2 regions of the Streptomyces krungchingensis genome follow, and region 2 is predicted to be linked to the other one. Evidence: predicted binding sites of a transcription regulator. Region 2 holds the regulator's gene; the other holds the start of a gene.

Region 1 (6,212 bases), 1.1 Mb from region 2:
CGCGGGCGGCCTGCTCACGGGGTACGTCGTCGGCTTCGCGGCCACCTATTTCTACGGCCTCGCCGGATTGTCGGTGGCGCGTGCGAGGGTGGAGCCATGAACCACGCACAGCTGACCGCCCTCGGCCGGGCCCTTCGCCTGCTCGGCGAGCACGGCGACGCGCTCACCGCCGACACGCCCGACGCGAAGCTGCACGAGGTCAAAGCGGACCTGAAGCGGGCGTTGGACCTGCTCGACGAGACGGTGACGACCGCGGCGCCCGCGACGCGCTGCTCCGAGCATCCGAACGGTCCGGTGGACGAGGGCGCCCCCGATCTGTGCCTGCTCTGCGAGACCCGGCGCCGCACCGCCCGCCGCACCGAGGTCAACGACGCGTACGGACGCGCCCGCCGCCCCGGCCCCGACGAGTCCCCCGAGCGCGCCTCGTCGCGTTACGGCGTGCGCGGCGACCGCCCCCAGCCCCAGCAGCGCTGGCTCCCGGAAGTGTGGAACGGCCAGGAATGGCAGCTGTGCGGCACCCCGCGCCGCGACCGCCACGAGGCCGAGCGCTATCTCGCCGCCGAGCGCAGGACGCCCCACCCGGGCATGGCCTACCGCCTGGTCCACGAGTTCACCGACTACGAGGTCCTGCGCATCTGGGGCACCCCCGTCCGGGTCGACATCGAGCCGATGGGGAATCTGTAGCCCGCGCCCGGCGGCGCCACTCCCCTTCACTCCGAGTATCGGCGTTCACCACACAGCGTGGCCGACCGCTCTCTAACCTGGCCGAAGACGGCACCTCATCAACCCCTCCTGCTCGACAGGGAGTTGCCATGCCAGGACGCCCCAAGGACCTCGACCCGTCCTCGTCGCCCCGGGCCATGATCGGCGCGGAGCTGCGGCACGCCCGCGAGAACGTCGGCCTCAGCCAGGCCGAGCTGGGCGAACCGCTCTTCGTCAGCGGCTCGTTCGTCGGCCAGCTGGAGGCCGGGACCCGCCGCCTCCACCTCGAATACGCCGTCCAGATGGACGAGATCCTGGGCACGAACGGCTTCTTCGCCCGCAACTGCCGGGCGCTGGCCAAGTCCAAGTACCCGGACCACTTCGCCGAGGCGGCGGAGGCGGAGGCGATCGCTACGGCGATCAGGCAGTACGCGCAGTTGCTCATCCCTGGCCTGCTGCAGACCAGGGCCTATGCGGAGGCCGTCTTCCGCGCCTACAGGCCGACGTCTACGGACGACGAGATCGAGGCTCTGGTGTCCGCCCGTCTCGAACGGGCCCGCCTCCTCGACGATCCGACAACGCCACTGGTGTGGGCGGTCTTCGACGAGGCGGCACTGCGGAGGGTGGTCGGCGACGGCGCGGTGATGGCGGAGGCTCTGCGGCACGTGGCGGACCTGACGCGCAAGCACAGGATCATCGTGCAGGTGGTCCCGTTCACCGCGGGAGCACACGCGGCGATGGAGGGCTCCCTGAAGCTGATGGAGTTCGAGGACGCTCCGCCGCTGTCCTTCGTGGAAGGCCCCGACATGGGCAAACTCCTGGACGACCCGGCCACGGTCGCCCGCCACGGACTGACGTTCAACTTCCTCCAAGCGGCAGCACTTTCACCCCAGGATTCACTGGCCCTGCTGGAGACGCTGGCGCAGGATTACGAGCATGGAGAACAGCATCCGTGAGGACGACCTGAGTACGGCCACCTGGTACAAGTCCAGCTACAGCGGCGGCGAGGGCGGCGACTGCCTGGAGGTCGCCCGGTGGCGCAAGTCGACGTATAGCGGCGGCAGCGGCGGCGACTGCCTGGAGGTGGCCGACGGTCACCCCACCCTCGTACCGGTCCGGGATTCCAAGAACCCCGGCGGCCCGGTGCTCGTCTTCCCCGCTCCGGCCTGGGCCGCCTTCGTCGGCGAGGTGAGGGCGCGCCACTGACCCACCGGGGCCCGACCGCCCGTGGCGGCCCCGGCGTCGCACGCCGGGGCCGCCACGGAACGGAACTCAGCTCAGCGAGCGCAGCGCCGACGCGTCGTACGGCGCGAGCTCCTCGAACCGCCCGTCGAGGACCTTCGCCGCCCACTGCGGGTCCTGGAGCAGCGCACGGCCGACGGCGACGAGGTCGAACTCGTCGCGCTCCAGGCGGTCCAGCAGGTTGTCGAGGCCGGCCACCGGGGCGCCCTCGCCCTGGAACGCCTTGATGAAGTCGCCGTCCAGGCCCACCGAGCCGACGGTGATGGTGGGCTTGCCGGTCAGCTTCTTCGTCCAGCCGGCCAGGTTCAGGTCCGAGCCGTCGAACTCCGGGAGCCAGTAACGGCGGGTGGAGGCGTGGAAGGCGTCCACACCGGCCGCGGCGAGCGGCGTGAGGATCCCGTCCAGCTCCTCCGGCGTCTCGGCGAGCCGGGCATCGTACGCCTGCTGCTTCCACTGCGAGTAGCGGAAGAGGACGGGGAAGTCCGGCGAGACGGCCGCGCGGACGGCGGCCACGATCTCGGCCGCGAACTTCGTGCGCGCCACCGGGTCGCCGCCGTAGGCGTCCGTGCGGCGGTTGGTGCCCTCCCACAGGAACTGGTCTATGAGGTAGCCGTGGGCGCCGTGCAGCTCGACGCCGTCGAAGCCGATGCGCTCCGCGGCGGCGGCGGACTCGGCGAACGCCTCGACGACGTCGTCGAGGTCCTGCTGGGTCATGGCCTTGCCGGTGACGTCCGCGCCGGCCGAGGTGAGGCCGGAGGGGCCGACCGCGGGGGCGTCGGCGAACGGCGGCTCGCCCGCGTTGCGGACCATGCCGATGTGCCACAGCTGGGGCACGATCGTGCCGCCCGCCGCGTGCACGGCGTCCGCGACCTTCGTCCAGCCCTCCAGCTGCTCCGCGCCGTGGAAGCGCGGCACCCGGTCGCTCTGCCCGGCCGAGTCGTGGCCCACGTAGGTGCCCTCGGTGACGATGAGGCCGACGCCCGCGGCGGCGCGGCGGGCGTAGTAGCCGATGACGTCCTCGCCCGGGACTCCACCGGGGGAGAACATGCGGGTCATCGGGGCCATCACGATCCGGTTGGGGACGGTCAGCCCGTTCAGGGAAACGGGCCGGGACAGGATCTCTGCGGCGCGGGAGGCGGCGGTGTCGCTCACGGAGCGGTCTCCTTGGGGGTCGGAGAGGCGTCACTCTGACGCCGAGCGGGACATTCCGGGTGGTATGTGCACATGCATCAACCACCCCTCCACGACAACCCGCGAACCCCGGCCCCGCATTCCGCCGCACCCGCACGACACCTGTGATCCCGGCCACGCCCCACCGGGGACACAGCCGGACCGCGCACCCGAAAACGCCCGAGGGCGGCACCCTGGAAAGGGTGCCGCCCTCGGAACGAAGGACGGTGATCGACCGGGGTCGATCAGAAGTCCATGTCACCGCCCGGCATGCCGCCCGGAGCGGCCGCGGCGGCCTTCTCCGGCTTGTCGGCGATGACGGCCTCGGTGGTGAGGAACAGCGCGGCGATGGAGGCGGCGTTCTGCAGGGCAGAGCGGGTCACCTTCGCCGGGTCGATGATGCCCTCGGCGATCATGTCGACGTACTCGCCGGTCGCGGCGTTCAGACCGTGGCCGACGGCCAGGTTGCGCACCTTCTCGACGACGACGCCGCCCTCGAGGCCGCCGTTGACGGCGATCTGCTTGAGCGGGGCCTCCAGCGCGAGCTTCACGGCGTTGGCGCCGGTCGCCTCGTCACCGTCGAGCTCCAGCTTCTCGAACACCTGGGAGGCCTGGAGCAGGGCCACGCCACCACCGGCGACGATGCCCTCCTCGACGGCCGCCTTCGCGTTGCGGACGGCGTCCTCGATGCGGTGCTTGCGCTCCTTGAGCTCGACCTCGGTGGCGGCACCGGCCTTGATGACGGCCACGCCGCCGGCCAGCTTCGCCAGACGCTCCTGGAGCTTCTCGCGGTCGTAGTCCGAGTCGGAGTTCTCGATCTCGGCACGGATCTGGTTGACCCGGCCGGCGACCTGGTCGGCAGAGCCGGCGCCGTCGACGATCGTGGTCTCGTCCTTGGTGATGACGACCTTGCGGGCGCGGCCCAGCAGGTCCAGACCCGCGTTCTCCAGCTTGAGGCCGACCTCCTCGGAGATGACCTCGCCGCCCGTGAGGATGGCGATGTCGCCGAGCATGGCCTTGCGGCGGTCACCGAAGCCCGGAGCCTTGACGGCGACGGACTTGAAGGTGCCACGGATCTTGTTGACGACCAGGGTCGACAGGGCCTCGCCCTCGACGTCCTCGGCGATGATCAGCAGCGGCTTGCCGGACTGCATGACCTTCTCGAGGAGCGGCAGCAGGTCCTTGACGTTGCTGATCTTCGAGTTGGCGATCAGGATGTACGGGTCGTCGAGGACGGCCTCCATACGCTCCATGTCGGTGGCGAAGTACGCCGAGATGTAGCCCTTGTCGAAGCGCATACCCTCGGTGAGCTCCAGCTCCAGACCGAAGGTCTGGGACTCCTCGACGGTGATGACGCCTTCCTTGCCGACCTTGTCCATGGCCTCGGCGATGAGCTCGCCGATCTGGGTGTCGGCGGCGGAGATGGAGGCCGTGGAAGCGATCTGCTCCTTGGTCTCGACATCCTTCGCCTGCTCCAGCAGCGCACCGGAGACGGCCTCGACGGCCTTCTCGATGCCGCGCTTGAGGGCCATGGGGTTGGCGCCGGCGGCGACGTTGCGCAGGCCCTCGCGGACCAGGGCCTGGGCGAGGACGGTCGCGGTCGTCGTACCGTCACCGGCGACGTCGTCGGTCTTCTTCGCGACTTCCTTGACCAGCTCGGCGCCGATCTTCTCGTACGGGTCCTCCAGCTCGATCTCCTTGGCGATGGACACACCATCGTTGGTGATCGTGGGGGCGCCCCACTTCTTCTCAAGGACGACGTTGCGGCCCTTGGGGCCGAGGGTCACCTTGACGGCGTCGGCGAGCTGGTTCATACCGCGCTCAAGGCCGCGCCGTGCCTCCTCGTCGAACGCGATGATCTTGGCCATGTGAAGTGGTCCTCCCGGACTGGGGTGGAAAGCTCACAGGACCGCGCTGGCGCCCGCGACGGACGGCCTGCATGCCTCGTGGTTCCTTGCCCCACCCGGCCTGCGGGCCTCACCGACCCGGTCCTTCGTTGTCACTCTCACCTTCAGAGTGCTAACGCCAATGATTAGCACTCGCCCCTGTCGAGTGCAAGCGGCTCCAGCGGATCCCCAGGTGAACACAGGGGCGCACGGGAGCGGACCGCGGGACGGACCCCGGACCGCGGACAGACCGAAGGGCCCGTACCCCATGGGGATACGAGCCCTTCGTCACGTCGAACAATCAGTCGGCGCGTGCTTCAGCCGGCAGCCAAACGGACCATGTCCGCCTGCGGCCCCTTCTGACCCTGCGAGATCTCGAACTCGACCCGCTGGCCCTCTTCAAGGGTGCGGTAGCCGTCCATCTGAATCGCGCTGTAGTGGACGAATACATCCGCACCACCGTCGACCGCGATGAAGCCGTACCCCTTCTCCGCGTTGAACCACTTGACGGTGCCCTGAGCCATGCCTAACTCCCCTATTACTGGCCCTTGCACAGATCCACACTTCGCGGATCCGGGTCAGACCTCACCCCCCAACGGTTGGGGGTGTGCGCCGGAACGCGTCGACCGCGGCTGAATGTATCTGCCCAACTGCCGTCTGCAACAGGTCAATCGGACGAGAATTCTGGGCACGGCCGATCGGGAATATGCGGAGAATGTGCGAAGATTCAGGGCAAGTCGGGCCCCGTAAATGCCATAAACGGCTCAAAAAGGCGGGGCACTTTGGCTACTTCTTGTCGGGTGCCGCACAGGTACTCATATGCGTCCGGCATGAAATGCCAAGCGGGTTCCCCAACTGTACCGTGCTCAACCATGCAGAATTGCCCCCTCCGTTTCTCTCACGGAGGGGGCAATTCGATGAACTCTCGGTGATGGGCATTACCCTGGGTAAGGATCTCACCCTCGGTGACGGCCGTCCGCGGGCCTCGCGCCCGGCCGCCGGCACGTCACCGCTCAGGCGTCAGCCGCCGGCGACGGCCGGGATGATCGAGACGCCCGCACCGTCCGGCGTCGCCGTCTCGAGCCCCTGCTCGAACCGCACGTCGTCGTCGTTGACGTAGACGTTGACGAAGCGGCGCAGCTTGCCCTGGTCGTCCAGGACGCGCGCGGAGATGCCCGTGTGGTTCTTCTCCAGGTCGGCGATGACCTCGGC
Region 2 (6,212 bases):
CCCTCGGGTTCTACCTGCACGTCCCGTACTGCGCGACCCGCTGCGGCTACTGCGACTTCAACACGTACACGGCGACCGAGCTGCGGGGCACCGGAGGCGTGCTCGCCTCCCGGGACAACTACGCGTCGACGCTGATCGACGAGGTCCGACTCGCCCGCAAGGTGCTCGGCGACGACCCGCGCCCGGTCCGCACGGTCTTCGTGGGCGGCGGCACGCCCACCCTGCTGGCCGCCGACGACCTCGTCCGGATGCTGGGGGCGATCCGCGACGAGTTCGGGCTCGCGGACGACGCGGAGATCACCACGGAGGCGAACCCGGAGTCGGTCGGCCCGGAGTACCTGGCGACCCTGCGCGCCGGGGGCTTCAACCGGATCTCCTTCGGCATGCAGAGCGCCCGGCAGCACGTGCTGAAGGTGCTCGACCGCACGCACACCCCCGGCCGCCCCGAGGCCTGCGTCGCCGAGGCGCGCGCGGCGGGCTTCGAGCATGTGAACCTCGACCTGATCTACGGCACCCCGGGGGAGTCCGACGACGACTGGCGTGCCTCGCTCGACGCGGCGCTCGGCGCCGGGCCGGACCACATCTCCGCGTACGCCCTGATCGTCGAGGAGGGCACCCAGCTCGCCCGCCGCATCCGCCGCGGCGAGGTCCCGATGACGGACGACGACGTGCACGCGGACCGTTATCTCATCGCGGACGAGGTGATGTCGGCGGCGGGCTTCGAGTGGTACGAGGTGTCGAACTGGGCCACCTCCGAGGCGGGCCGCTGCCTGCACAACGAGCTGTACTGGCGCGGCGCCGACTGGTGGGGAGCGGGCCCCGGCGCCCACAGCCACGTCGGCGGCGTCCGCTGGTGGAACGTGAAGCACCCGGGCGCCTACGCGGCGGCGCTGGCCGGCGGCAGGTCCCCGGGGGCGGGGCGCGAGTTCCTCGCCGACGAGGACCGCCGCGTCGAGCGCATCCTGCTCGAACTGCGGCTGCGCGAGGGCTGCCCGCTCTCCCTGCTGCGCCCGGACGGCCTCGCGGCCTCCCGCCGGGCCCTGTCCGACGGGCTCCTCGAAGCCGGTCCGTACGAGGACGGCCGGGCGGTGCTCACGCTGCGCGGGCGGCTGCTCGCGGATGCCGTCGTCAGGGACCTGGTGGACTGAACCACTGTTCGCGTACAGTCCGCGGCCATGATCTCTGGTGGATGGCCCGACGGGGACGCGACCGTCCTGCGGTACGGGCTGCGGCGGCTGCTCATGTCGCTGCCGATCGGGCTGCTGCTGACCGCCGGCGGTGTGACGGGGGTATGGATCGGCGTCGAGCACGACGGGAACGGGGCCGGCTGGATACCGCTCGGGATGCTGATGGCGATGGGTGTCGCCGGAGTGATCCTGCTCGTCTCACGCTGGCGGGCCCGCCATTGGATCACCGCCTTCGACGCGACCGGTTTCTGGTGGATGCGCGGCAAGGAGACGGCGCTGATCCGCTGGGACTCCCTGGCCGGCGCGGGCATCCACTGGGCTCGCGGCAGCAAGAGGGTCGTCTTCACGGTCGAGCTCTGCCCCAAGGACGAGATCGACCGCGACGATCCGCTGCTGTGGAAGTTCGTCCGCGACACGGAGCCGCTCAGGCCGGGACTGCCCCGGCTCCGCTACCGCATCGACGTGGGTGACTCGCACAAGGCGTACGAGAAGGCCTTCCAGCAGTGGGCGCCCGGGCTGTGGTTCGGCCGCCGGGAACAGCCGATGTCGTACCTGGGCGGGCCGGATCACGCGGGCCACCAGGAGCGGACGGCCGCGTCGGCCGGCTCCTCGGCGCCCGAGCCGCTGGTGTTCGAGGCCGTCGACATCGGGGACACGGTGGTCGTCCACCGGGGCGTGATCCTGGCCCGCCGGCGCATCGCCGTGGCGCTGCCGACCGTCGTGCTCTGCGCGTGGATCACGTGGCTGCTCGTCCACGGGCACGCGCACGGCGCGGCCGCGGTCGTCCGATACGCGGCAGCCGTCCTGCCGGTGCTGCTCGCCGGGGCGGCCGTGGTGTTCGCCGTCCGAGGTCTGCGATGGCAGTGGAGCAGTGTCGTCACGATGGACGCGGCAGGCGTGCATGTCTCCCGGCGCGGAGAATCCGCGACCGTCGCGTGGGACTCGCTGGCCGGTGTCGGCATCTACGAGGCGCGGCCCCTGCGCACGCTCGAACTCTGCCCGAAGGACGAGATCGACCGCGACGACCCGTTGCTGTGGCTGTTCGTGCGCGACAGCGAGCCGTTGCAGCCCGGACTGCCCCGGCTGCGCCTCCGCGTCTCCCTGCGGCCCTCCGACGGGCGGCACGCCGTGGCGGCGGGCTGCCTGCGGTGGGCACCGGACCTCTGGTTCGGCGGGCGGCGGATGGTCTCCGGCTACAGCGGGGACCCCGACCTGAAGGGGCACCGGCGTCGCACCCGTGGAACCGGCGGCAGGACCGTCACTCCGGCGCCGTGACGAAGTCGATCAACTCCTCCACGCGGCCCAGAAGTTCCGGCTCCAGGTCCTTGTAGGAGCGCACCCGGGACAGGATGTGCTGCCAGGCCGCGCCGGTGTTCTCCGGCCAGCCCAGGGCCCGGCACACGCCCGTCTTCCAGTCCTGCCCGCGCGGGATCCGGGGCCAGCCCGCGATGCCCACGGCCGACGGTTTCACGGCCTCCCAGATGTCGATGTACGGGTGGCCGAGCACCAGGGCGTGGTCGCTGGTGACCGCCTCGGCGATGCGGGACTCCTTCGTGCCGGGCACCAGGTGGTCGACCAGGACGCCCAGCCGGGCGTCGGGGCCGGGACCGAATTCCTCGACGATGGAGGGAAGGTCGTCGACGCCCTCCAGGTACTCGACGACGACGCCCTCGATGCGCAGGTCGTCGCCCCAGACCTTCTCGACGAGCTCGGCGTCGTGGCGGCCCTCCACGTAGATGCGGCCCGCGCGGGCGACCCGGGCCCGCGCACCGGGCACGGCCACCGAGCCGGACGCCGTGCGGGACGGGCGGGCCGGCGCCGACGACGGCCGTACGAGCGTCACCACCCGCCCCTCCAGCAGGAAGCCGCGCGGCTCCAGCGGGAACACCCGGTGCTTGCCGAAGCGGTCCTCCAGGGTGACCGTGCCCGCCTCGCAGCGGATCACGGCACCGCAGAAGCCGGTACCGGGCTCCTCGACCACCAGACCCGGGTCCGCCGCGACCTCCGGCACGGGCTTGGGCTTCTTCCACGGCGGAGTCAGGTCGGGAGAGTACTGGCGCATTCGGATGACGATAGGAGAAGCGGCGGGGCCGTGCGGGGGAGATCGCTACGACACGCCGAAACGCGCCGCCAGCGCGTCCCGCTGGGCGCGCACGAACGCCGCGTCCACCGTCGCTCCGTGACCGGGCACGTACACCGCGTCCTCGCCGCCCAGGTCGAGCAGCCGGTCCAGGGCGGCCGGCCAGTGTGAGGGGATCGCGTCGGGACCCGCCTGGGGTTCGCCCGACTCCTCCACCAGATCGCCGCAGAAGACGGTCTCCGGTCCGCCCGGCCCGCCGGGGACCAGGACCGCGAGATCGTGCGCGGTGTGTCCCGGGCCCACGTTCGCCAGCAGGACCTGGACACCGCCGAGGTCGAGCGTCCACTCGCCGGACACCGTGTGCCGGGGGTGCACCAGAAGGTCCGCCGCCTCGGCCGCCGCGCTCGGTGCGAGGCCGTGGCGCACCGCGTCCGCGCGCAGTTCGTCACGCCCGTGCGCGAGGACCGTGTCCAGCCCGACCGCCCCGAAGACCTCCACCCCCGAGAACGCGGCCGCCCCGAAGACGTGGTCGAAGTGCGGGTGCGTCAGTGCGAGGTGCGTCACTCTGCGGCCGGGTCCGAGCAGCCGCAGCGCCTCGGCGCGCAGTCGTGCGCCCTCCCCGAGGCTCGACCCGGCGTCGATCACGAGCGCGGCGTCCTCGCCCACCACGAGCCCGACGGTGCAGTCCCAGACCGGGAGCCGCCGTCGCCCGACCCGGGGTGTCACTCTTTCCCACCCCGGCTCTTCCCAAGTCACGCTCATACGGAGACGCTAGCCGTGCGGACGTGGTGAGCACGACATCGCAGGCCGGCCCTTGCCCGGGCCGTACCTCACAGCCGTACACTGGGCCGGGGAACGCTGGCACTCGCGTGCGCTGAGTGCCAGGCCAGGGGCCACGAAGACCACGGAGCCGACTACTGGAGGTGTGCGCGATGCTCAGTGAACGCAGGCTCGAAGTGCTGCGCGCCATCGTCCAGGACTACGTGGGCACCGAGGAGCCGGTCGGTTCCAAGGCGCTCACCGAGCGGCACCGGCTCGGCGTCTCGCCCGCGACCGTGCGCAACGACATGGCGGCCCTGGAGGACGAGGGGTACATCGCCCAGCCGCACACCAGTGCCGGGCGCATCCCCACCGACAAGGGCTACCGGCTCTTCGTCGACAAGCTCGCCGGGGTCAAGCCGATGACGGCGCCCGAGCGGCGGGCCATCCAGAACTTCCTCGACGGCGCGGTCGACCTCGACGACGTCGTGGCCCGGACCGTGCGGCTGCTCGCGCAGCTCACCCGGCAGGTCGCCGTCGTGCAGTACCCGTCCCTGACCCGCTCCACCGTGCGGCACGTGGAGCTTCTGTCGCTCGCCCCGGCGCGCGTCATGCTCGTCCTGATCACGGACACCGGGCGGGTCGAACAGCGCATGATCGACTGTCCCGCGCCGTTCGGCGAGATGTCGCTCGCGGACCTGCGGGCGCGGCTCAACAGCCGGGTCGCGGGCCGCCGTTTCGCGGACGTCCCGCAGCTCGTGCAGGACCTCCCGGAGGCATTCGAGGAGCCCGAGGACCGCGGTACGGTCGCCACGGTGCTCTCCACCCTCCTGGAGACACTCGTCGAGGAGACCGAGGAGCGGCTGATGATCGGCGGCACCGCCAATCTCACCCGCTTCGGACATGACTTCCCTCTCACCATCCGGCCGGTGCTCGAAGCGCTGGAGGAGCAGGTCGTGCTCCTCAAGTTGCTTGGGGAGGCCGGGGATTCGAGCATGACCGTGCGAATCGGGCACGAGAACGCGTACGAGGGACTCAACTCCACGTCCGTGGTCTCCGTCGGCTACGGTTCGGGCGGCGAGGCAGTAGCCAAACTCGGCGTGGTCGGCCCGACCCGCATGGATTACCCGGGAACGATGGGAGCGGTACGAGCGGTGGCACGGTACGTCGGACAGATCCTGGCGGAGTCGTAAGTGGCCACGGACTACTACGCCGTGCTCGGCGTGCGCCGCGACGCTTCCCAGGACGAGATCAAGAAGGCGTTCCGGAGGCTCGCGCGCGAGCTGCATCCGGACGTCAACCCCGATCCGAAGACGCAGGAGCGGTTCAAGGAGATCAACGCCGCCTACGAGGTGTTGTCGGACCCGCAGAAGAAGCAGGTCTACGACCTCGGCGGCGACCCGCTGTCCCAGGCGGGCGGCGGAGGCGCGGGCGGCTTCGGCGCCGGTGGCTTCGGGAACTTCTCGGACATCATGGACGCCTTCTTCGGCACGGCGTCGCAGCGCGGACCGCGCTCGCGCACCCGCCGGGGCCAGGACGCCATGATCCGTCTGGAGATCGAGCTGGACGAGGCGGCCTTCGGCACCACGAAGGACATCCAGGTCGACACGGCCGTCGTCTGCGCCACCTGCAACGGCGAGGGCGCCGCTCCGGGCACCTCCGCGCAGACCTGCGACATGTGCCGTGGCCGTGGTGAGGTCTCCCAGGTCACCCGGTCCTTCCTGGGCCAGGTCATGACCTCCCGCCCCTGCCCGCAGTGCCAGGGCTTCGGCACCGTCGTCCCGACCCCGTGCCCCGAGTGCGCGGGCGACGGCCGGGTCCGCTCCCGGCGCACCCTCACGGTGAAGATCCCGGCCGGTGTCGACAACGGCACCCGGATCCAGCTCGCGGGCGAGGGCGAGGTCGGCCCCGGCGGCGGCCCCGCCGGCGACCTGTACGTGGAGATCCACGAACTGCCGCACAACGTCTTCCAGCGGCGCGGCGACGACCTGCACTGCACGGTCACCATCCCGATGACCGCGGCGTCCCTCGGCACGAAGGTGCCGCTGGAGACGCTCGACGGCCTGGAGGAGGTCGACATCCGTCCGGGCACGCAGTCCGGGCAGTCGATCCCGCTGCACGGGCGGGGCGTCACGCACCTGCGCGGCGGCGGCCGCGGCGACCTGATCGTCCATGTCGAGGTCACC

The links. The regulator HrcA, encoded in region 2, represses chaperone genes, less so after heat shock. The targets are predictions, from matches to a motif close to TTNGCACTCNGNNNNNCNGAGTGCNAA.
Region 1: the regulator HrcA is predicted to act here: its motif matches at 5,111-5,137, upstream of groL (chaperonin GroEL).

Annotation. Positions count from the first base shown of each region.
Region 1 covers NZ_JBPUKY010000001.1:5,091,664-5,097,875, forward strand. The annotation lists gene ACSYGO_RS22330 (PTS transporter subunit EIIC) at 1-100, shown strand, start outside; gene ACSYGO_RS22335 (hypothetical protein) at 97-684, shown strand; gene ACSYGO_RS22340 (helix-turn-helix domain-containing protein) at 813-1,658, shown strand; gene ACSYGO_RS22345 (DUF397 domain-containing protein) at 1,639-1,908, shown strand; gene ACSYGO_RS22350 (NADH:flavin oxidoreductase) at 1,975-3,096, opposite strand; gene groL (chaperonin GroEL) at 3,360-4,982, opposite strand; gene ACSYGO_RS22360 (cold-shock protein) at 5,318-5,524, opposite strand; gene ACSYGO_RS22365 (MoaD/ThiS family protein) at 6,021-6,212, opposite strand, start outside.
Region 2 covers NZ_JBPUKY010000001.1:3,962,147-3,968,358, reverse strand. The annotation lists gene hemW (radical SAM family heme chaperone HemW) at 1-1,148, shown strand, start outside; gene ACSYGO_RS17625 (hypothetical protein) at 1,176-2,462, shown strand; gene ACSYGO_RS17620 (DUF3097 domain-containing protein) at 2,446-3,249, opposite strand; gene ACSYGO_RS17615 (MBL fold metallo-hydrolase) at 3,295-4,029, opposite strand; gene hrcA (heat-inducible transcriptional repressor HrcA) at 4,200-5,219, shown strand; gene dnaJ (molecular chaperone DnaJ) at 5,220-6,212, shown strand, end outside.